DNA from 2 places in the Labrys okinawensis genome. Region 2 is predicted to be linked to the other one. Evidence: predicted binding sites of a transcription regulator. Region 2 holds the regulator's gene; the other holds the start of a gene.
The links. Region 2 encodes PhoB, which activates phosphate uptake and scavenging genes when phosphate is short. Its sites were predicted from a motif close to TGTCATNNANCTGTCAT; they were not measured.

Region 1: the regulator PhoB is predicted to act here: its motif matches at 2,224-2,240, upstream of ACMDCR_RS12420 (glycerophosphodiester phosphodiesterase family protein).

What each region holds. Positions count from the first base shown of each region.
Region 1 covers NZ_CP178864.1:2,654,573-2,658,782, reverse strand. Annotated here, with positions in the region: gene ACMDCR_RS12420 (glycerophosphodiester phosphodiesterase family protein) at 759-2,126, opposite strand; gene pepN (aminopeptidase N) at 2,343-4,210, shown strand, end outside.
Region 2 covers NZ_CP178864.1:1,377,993-1,382,202, forward strand. Annotated here, with positions in the region: gene ACMDCR_RS06605 (aldo/keto reductase) at 1-64, shown strand, start outside; gene ACMDCR_RS06610 (YciI family protein) at 215-571, shown strand; gene ACMDCR_RS06615 (RNA polymerase sigma factor) at 587-1,819, shown strand; gene phoB (phosphate regulon transcriptional regulator PhoB) at 1,890-2,591, opposite strand; gene phoU (phosphate signaling complex protein PhoU) at 2,607-3,326, opposite strand; gene pstB (phosphate ABC transporter ATP-binding protein PstB) at 3,388-4,200, opposite strand; gene pstA (phosphate ABC transporter permease PstA) at 4,209-4,210, opposite strand, start outside.

The sequences.
Region 1 (4,210 bases), 1.3 Mb from region 2:
TCCTGAGGCACGATTTGACACATATGGCACATTGTATCTCTCCCCTCCGGTTTTATTTGACATCCAGGTAGATCACGCCAAATTGCACAGAATACGACTGAACTTTGCATCCATATATAATAAATCTATCTATATATTAGCCATTTTTACTTAAGAGATTTATCATCATATAACTCCCAACAAATAATCGATACCGTTTACCTGATCATTCGTGACTCTCGCGTGATTTATAAATCAGATGATTTCTATCCAAGCGCTGAGATTGCTATCGATCTGGGGCTTTACAGCAGCTGCGCGGTTTAGGTGTTCCTCTGGAAAAAATTCGTTTCTTGATATCCTCTCGTGGACCCTGCCGATGCAGGAAGGCACCAAGGTGTCGTCCGCTGGGAGCGGCAACCTGCGCCGCTATTAGAACCTGGGCCGAGAAGGCCATAACACGCGATCGCTGGGTCGCGCCCTCCACCATGGGTTGCACGAGGAAACGCTTCGCTCTTATGCGGTGTTATAATAGCGCTATTATCTCCAGCGCCACAATCCTTCCAACGGGTGGCTTCATGCCTGCGGAGGAGACGCTGCGCTTCAGGGCGATACTTCAGATGATGGGGCCCTTCGTTCCGGCAGCGCGGGAACGGGAACTGCAAATGCAAATGCCTGGATTCGTGTGATCCGAAGCTGAATCGTACCGCTCCGCAATGCAGGATCGCGGATTCTTGCCACAAAAGGGGAGCGAACTTCCCGCTCCCCTTCGCTAATCATTCTTACCGTCCCAGTTCGCGCAGATACGCCAGGCGGGCGATGTAACCGGTGTTGCTGAAGTCCGTGAACACGCCGTCAACCCCCAGGCGATAGAAGGTCAGGAACTCCTGAATCGGATCCTTGTTGTAGCTGCCGGCGAGGTATTTCGACTCGTTGCGGAAGGTGAAGACGTGCACGAACAGGCCTGCCTTGTGAGCGTCAGCTACCAGGCTGGTCGGCGGCTGGACACTTGCGTTCGCAGTCGAGCCGGCGAAGGGCGTGCCATCGGCGTTCTTTTCCGGCCAGGGCGAAATCTTCAGCGGCACGATTTGCGGCTTCCAAGGGCCGATGCCGTCGGCATAGGTCTTGATCTCCGTAAGACCTTCAGGAGTCAGCATGGCGTCGAACCACCGCGGATCGCCAGCCAGCGTCCAGTCTAAGGGGCGGCTGTCGGTGATCTCGTTGTAGAGGGGCATGCCGGTCTTGAAGTCGACGCCATAACCATCGATCAACTGGACGATCTTGGTCTTTAGGCCATGGTCGTGCATGTATTTCAGGCTGCCAGGCTCGAAGCTCTGCACGAAGATCGGCGCATCCTTCGAGTTGAGGCCGTTCTTCTCGATGATCTTAATCATCGCATCTTCGAGCGGATGGCTGCCGGGCGCCCCGCAGCCATTGGCGATGGCCTGCTCGTCGTTCCAGGTCGGGTTCTTGGATTCGGGATAGACGGCAATGACGCGGCCCGTCTCCTTCGACTTCACCTTGGCGAGATCGATGATCTCCTGGAAGCTGAGGATCGGGAACTTGCCATTGAATATCTTCGGGCGTTCGGCGGCGTCGTCATAGGTGGTGCCGGCGATCAGCGTCTTCAACTCAGCCATGGTGAAATCGTTGATCGACCAGTCATTGGTATGGTCCTCGCCATCGACGATCAGCGATTTCAGCACCGATTTAGGATCGTTCGGATCGGTCAGGTCGGTGAGATATTCGGCAGGGCCGCTGGTCGGCGTCTGCGCCCATTTCACCTTCACCATCACGCCCGGCACGGTGCGCTTGCGGGCGGCAACCTCGGGATTGGTGCTAGCAACCTCCGCCACATTCGTGTTGTCGCTGAGCCAGGGGTTGTGGCGGGCGACGAGCACGCAGTCCTTGGTAAGATGGAGGTCTTCCTCAAAGGCATCGGTGCCGACGGCGGCGGCCATTTCGTAGGACGCCTGCGTCTCCTCGGGCATCAGGCCGGGCAGGCCGCGATGGCCGATCACCAGCGGCGGCTTGCCGTCGAGCGTCAGGAAAGGCTTGGCGTCCTGCGCGAAGGCGAGCCCGCTCAGGCCCAGCACCAGCGCCGTGGCGCCCAGCAATCCACGAAGTGTTCCGTCTCTTCCGATCGTCATCCTGTGTCTCCACCGTCTGAAGCCAGACCGTTCCACGAAGCCCCCGAGGCCCTACTCCCTTCATGACGCGGCTCTCTAACGACGGGATGGCGGATCTTTGACGTATGGATGACAGCCGGTGCCCCTCGAAGGGTTGCGGGCTCCGCCTCCCCTCCGGCATGATGGCGCATCTCGCTCGGCGCGAATCCGCGCCCGCTCCACCGGAATGACACCCCCATGTCGGATACTGCGCTGGAACCCGTTCGCCTCGTCGATTACCGCGTTCCCGCCTTTCTCATCGATACCGTGCATCTCGACATCGGCCTCGACCGGACGCAGACGCGCATCGTCGCCACGCTGGCGATCCGGCGCAATCCCGCGAGCGGGGAACGCGGCCCGCTCAAGCTCGATGGCGACAGCCTCCTCTTTGTGGAGGCCTGGCTCGACGGCGTGCCGCTGCAGACGAGGGATTACGTCGCCCTGCCCCAGGCCTTCACGCTCCATCACACACCGGAAGGCAGCTTCACGCTGACCATCGAGACCCGGCTCGATCCTTCCGCCAACACGCAGTTGATGGGGCTCTACCGCTCCAACTCGGCCTATTGCACCCAGTGCGAGGCGGAGGGCTTTCGCCGCATCACCTATTTCCTCGATCGGCCCGACGTGCTTTCGGTCTACACCACGCGCATCGAAGCCTCCTTTCAGGAAGCGCCGGCGCTGCTTGCCAATGGCAACAAGATCGAGGAAGGCGTTCTCAATCATGGCCGGCATTTTGCCGTTTGGCACGATCCCTTCCCGAAACCTTCCTATCTCTTTGCCATGGTCGCGGGCGATCTTGCCGTCGTGCGCGATAGTTTCGTCACCGCGTCGGGCCGGCATGTCAGGCTCGAAATCTATGTCGAGCATGGCAAGGAAAGCCGCTGCACCTATGCCATGGACGCGCTCAAGCGTTCGATGAGCTGGGACGAGCAAGTCTTTGGCCGCGAATATGATCTCGATATCTTCATGATCGTGGCGGTGTCCGATTTCAACATGGGCGCCATGGAGAACAAGGGCCTCAACGTCTTCAACGACAAATATGTGCTGGCCCTGCCCGAAACAGCCACCGACCAGGACTATGCCAATATCGAGGCGATCATCGCCCACGAATATTTCCACAACTGGACGGGCAACCGCATCACCTGCCGCGATTGGTTCCAGCTCTGCCTGAAGGAAGGCCTCACCGTCTTCCGCGACCAGGAATTCTCCGCCGACCAGCGTTCGCGCCCGGTGAAGCGCATCAGCGATGTGAAGACGCTACGCAGCCAGCAATTCTCCGAGGACGGCGGTCCGCTCGCCCACCCCGTGCGGCCGGAAATCTACAACGAGATCAACAATTTCTACACGGCCACCGTCTATGAGAAGGGCGCCGAGGTCGTGCGCATGCTGAAAGCGCTGATCGGCGACGAGGCCTTCGGCAGGGGCATGGACCTCTATTTCGAACGCCATGACGGTGAAGCGGTCACCATCGAGGATTTCATCGCCTGCTTCGCCGATGTCAGCGGACGTGACCTTTCCCAGTTCATGCTCTGGTACCGTCAGTCAGGCACCCCGGAAATCAGGGCCGAGGGCGTGTGGGACGAGTCCGGCCGAACCTATGCGCTCACTCTCAGCCAGATCCTGCCGCCGACGCCGGGCCAGCCTCACAAGCAGCCGATGCTCTTCCCCATCCGCCTCGGCCTCGTAGGCACCAAAGGCGACCTGCGGGTCAGGCTGGACGGCGAGCCGTTCGAGGGTCTGGTGGCGCTGACCGAACCCACGCAGAGCTTCCTCTTCAGCGAGGTCGGCGAGAAGCCCGTACCTTCACTGCTCCGCAGCTTTTCCGCACCGGTGAAGCTTGCCGTCGATCTCGACGAGGAGGCCCTCCTCACCTTGCTGCGCGCCGATAGTGATCCCTTCAATCGCTGGCAGGCCGCGCAAAGCTACGCGCTCAAGCTGCTGCTGCGCCTTGTGAAAGACCCGACGACGCCGATCGACCCGCGTTTCGTCGAGGCGATCAGCGGCATTCTCGAGAGGGGCGGCGACGACCCTGCCTTCGCAGCCCTGTCGCTGGCGTTGCCGAGCGA
Region 2 (4,210 bases):
GGCGACCGAGCTTTCCCTGGGCTCGACCGAGATCGAGCATCTCACCAAGATCAGCGCGCCCTAGCCTCTTTGTATCGACGTGTCCTAGCGGTTCTTGGCGGCTCGATTTGAAAGCAAGTCGCCCCAATAATGGCTGTCCCTGTCGAATAGGGCTGGAGACGCGCGTCATTGTCGTGCCGGCGCGAGGTGCGCCGGCCGATCGAGGAGAGATGCAATGGAATTCGCGATTCTGATCTATTCCAGTGAAGAGGCCATGCAGAACGCCCAGCCGGCTGCAAGAAATGAGATGCTTGCCGCTTATGGCGCCTATACGCAGGCGATCAAGGCTTCCGGTATTCTGCTGGGATCCAACCGCCTGCGGCCGACCGCTTCGGCCACCACCGTTCGGATCCGCGACGGCAAGACCCAGGTCTTGAACGGGCCTTTTGCTGAGACCAAGGAGCAATTAGCTGGCTATTATCTCATTGATGTGGCCGATCTCGATACGGCCCTGAACTGGGCCTCTCGCTGCCCGGGCGCCGGCGCAGGCTCGGTCGAGGTACGCCCCATCTGGCCGATGGACGAGTATTAAGCGGCCCGACAGGCCGTGCCGCCCTCCGCCTCAAGCCTTGCCGAAAGCGTCGCCCGGCGAAGCTATGGCAAGCTGGTCGCCTTTCTGGCGGCACGCTCCGGCGACGTGGCCGGGGCGGAGGACGCGCTCGCCGATGCCTTCGCGGCGGCGCTGGAGCACTGGCCCGCGAGCGGCATCCCCGACAATCCCGAAGCCTGGCTGCTGACATCGGCCCGCCGGCGCCAGATAGACAACGCCCGCAAGACCAGGCTCCGCCTGGAGAAGGCTGACGACGTCACCAGGCAGATCGAGGAACTTGCGATGATCAGGGAGCAGGATCATGTCATTCCTGACGAGCGCCTGCGCCTGATGTTCGCCTGCGCCCATCCGGCGCTCGATGCCACCGTGCGCGCGCCATTGATCCTGCAAACGGTGCTCGGCTTCGATGCCGCCGCGATCGCCAGCGCCTTCCTGATCTCGCCGGCTGCCATGAGTCAGCGGCTGGTCAGGGCCAAGACCAAGATCAGGCAGGCCGGCATTCCCTTTCGCGTGCCCGAGCGCGAAGAACTGCCGGAGCGCCTCGATACCGTGCTGGAGGCGGTCTACGCCGTCTTCGCCGAAGGCTGGGCCGATCCGGAGGGCTCGCGGCCACGTCGGCGCAACCTTGCTGCTGAAGGCATCTGGCTCGGCCGCCTGATCGCCTCGCTGATGCCGGACGAGCCCGAAGTGCTTGGCCTGCTCGCCCTGATGCTGCATGCCGAGGCGCGCCGCGCCGCCCGCCGCAGTCCGGAGGGCGACTTCGTGCCCCTTGCTCAACAGGATACCCTGCTCTGGGACGAGGAGATGATCGAGGAGGCCGAGGCCCTGCTTGCCCGCGCGGTAAAGAGAGGGCAGATCGGCCGTTATCAGCTGGAGGCAGCGCTGCAGTCGGCCCATGCGATCCGGCGCAGGGGCCTGGCGGTGGACTGGGCGGCGATCGTGCAGCTCTACGACGCGCTCGTCCTGCTGACCCAATCCCCGGTCGCCGCCATCAATCGTGCCGTGGCGCTAGCCCATATCGAGGGCACGGAGGCCGCACTGGCGGCGTTCGACGCATTGCTGGAGGACGCTCGCCTTGCAGAGTACCAGCCCTATTGGGCGGCGCGGGCGGACCTGCTGGCACGAGCGAAACGGTTCGACGAGGCGAGGGACGCCTACATGCGTGCGATCGGGCTGGAAAGCGATCCTGCCATCCGTCGCTACCTGCAAGGGAAGATGGGGCAGGTTTAGTTGCAAGTGCCTTTCAGGGGCGCGGACATCGCGACATGCAAGTATGTCGCTGTGATATCCGCGCTCTCAATCAGCCCTGCTTCGAGAAGGTTTCGTCGAAGGAATAGCCGGCGCCGCGTACCGTGCGGATCGGATCGATCTCGCGCGTGCGGTTCATGGCCTTGCGCAGGCGGCCGACATGCACGTCAACGGTGCGCTCGTCGATATAGACGTCGCGGCCCCAGACGCTGTCGAGCAGCTGTTCGCGGGCGAAGACGCGGCCTGGTGCCTGCATCAGGAATTCCAGCAAGCGGAATTCCGTCGGCCCCAGGCGGATCTCGCGATTGCCGCGATGGACGCGCTTGGTCTCGCGGTCGAGCGAGATGTCGCCGGCCTTGAGCAGGGAGGCGACATGATCGGGCTTGGCGCGGCGCAGGAGGGCCCGCACGCGGGCCGAAAGTTCCGGCACGGAAAACGGCTTGACGACATAGTCGTCCGCGCCGGTGGCAAGGCCGCGGACACGCTCGGCCTCCTCGCCACGGGCGGTGAGCATGATCACCGGCAAGCGCTCCGTCTCTGGCCGCATACGGATGCGCCGGCACAATTCGATGCCCGACAGGCCGGGCAGCATCCAGTCCAACAGCACGAGATCGGGGACGCTCTCGCGCAACCGGATCTCGGCATCGTCGCCCCGTGCCACGCTGTCCACCTCATAGCCCTCGGCCTCGAGATTGTAGCGCAGCAGAAGGGTGAGGGCTTCTTCGTCCTCGACTATCAGAACCTTGGGAGGCATAGCCGGTTCCCCTTGTTACTTAGCCGGCACTGGAAGGTCGACGAGAGACGTACTCGTATCCGCCTTCGGACGTTCGCCGGCAGGGGATTCGCCGGTCACCAGATAATGCACGGTCTCGGCGATGTTGGTGGCATGGTCGCCGATGCGCTCGATGTTCTTGGCGCAGAACAGCAGATGTGTGCAGAAGCCGATATTGCGCGGATCTTCCATCATATAGGTCAGGAGTTCGCGGAAGAGCGAGGTGTACATGGCGTCGATCTCGCCATCCGAACGCCAGACCGAGAGTGCTTCCTCGACATTGCGCTGGGCGAAGGAGTCCAGAACCTGCTTGAGCTGCTCGAGTACGAGGTCGGCCATGTGGTCGAAGCCGCCGAAGAGCTGGTTGGGCTGCATATGGCCCTGGATGGCCACGACGCGTTTGGCGACGTTCTTGCCGAGATCGCCGATGCGCTCGAGGTCGTTGGCGACCCGCAGGGCCGAGACGATCTCGCGCAGGTCCAGCGCCAGCGGCTGGCGCTTGGCGATGATCAGGATGGCGCGTTCCTCGACCTGGCGCTGCAACTTGTCGATCGAGGCGTCGAGATCGATCACCGCCTTCGCGCGCTGGCTGTCGCGCTTGAGCAGAGCTTCCACACTGTCGGCCACGCTCTTTTCGGCAAGGCCACCCATTTCTGCGATCATGTTGCGCAACTCGCGCAATTCCTGATCGAAGGACGTAACGATGTGATCGGACATGCCGTTCTCCAAATTCCTTGTCGCCGCCGTCTATGTGCCGGCTTGAATGCCTGCCCGGGGATCAGCCGAAACGGCCGGTGATGTAATCCTGCGTGCGGCTGTCATTCGGGTTGGTGAAAATCTTGTTCGTCGCCCCGATCTCGATGAGGTCTCCGAGATAGAAGAAAGCGGTGGTGTCGGCGCTGCGCGCCGCCTGCTGCATGTTGTGGGTCACGATCACGATGGTGAAGTCGCGCTTCAATTCGTCGATCAGTTCCTCGATCTTGGCGGTCGAGATCGGGTCGAGTGCCGAGGTCGGTTCGTCGAGAAGCACTACTTCCGGCTTCACCGCGATGGTGCGGGCGATGCACAGGCGCTGCTGCTGCCCGCCGGACATGCCGAGCGCCGAGGCGTTGAGGCGGTCCTTCACTTCGTTCCACAAGGCTGCCTTGGTCAGGCACCATTCGACGCGCTGGTCCATCTCGGCCTTGGAAATGTTCTCATGCAGCCGGACGCCGAAGGAGATATTATCATAGATCGACATCGGGAAGGGCGTCGGCTTTTGGAACACCATGCCGACGCGGGCGCGCAGCACCGCCGGATCGATCTCCTTGCCGATGACATTCTGGCCGTCGAGCATGACCTTTCCCTCGGCGCGCTGGCCGGGATATAGATCATACATGCGGTTTAGCACACGCAGCAGCGTGGACTTGCCGCAGCCCGAGGGGCCGATCATCGCGGTGACCTGACGCTCGGCCACGCTCATGTTGATCTTCTTCAGCGCATGCTTCTCGCCGTAATAGAAGTCGAGGTTTTCGACCTTCAGCTTGACGGGAGCGTTGGGATCGGCAACCGGGCGGTCGGAAACCGCGATCGAGGCGTTGGGTGAGGACATGGGAGCACTC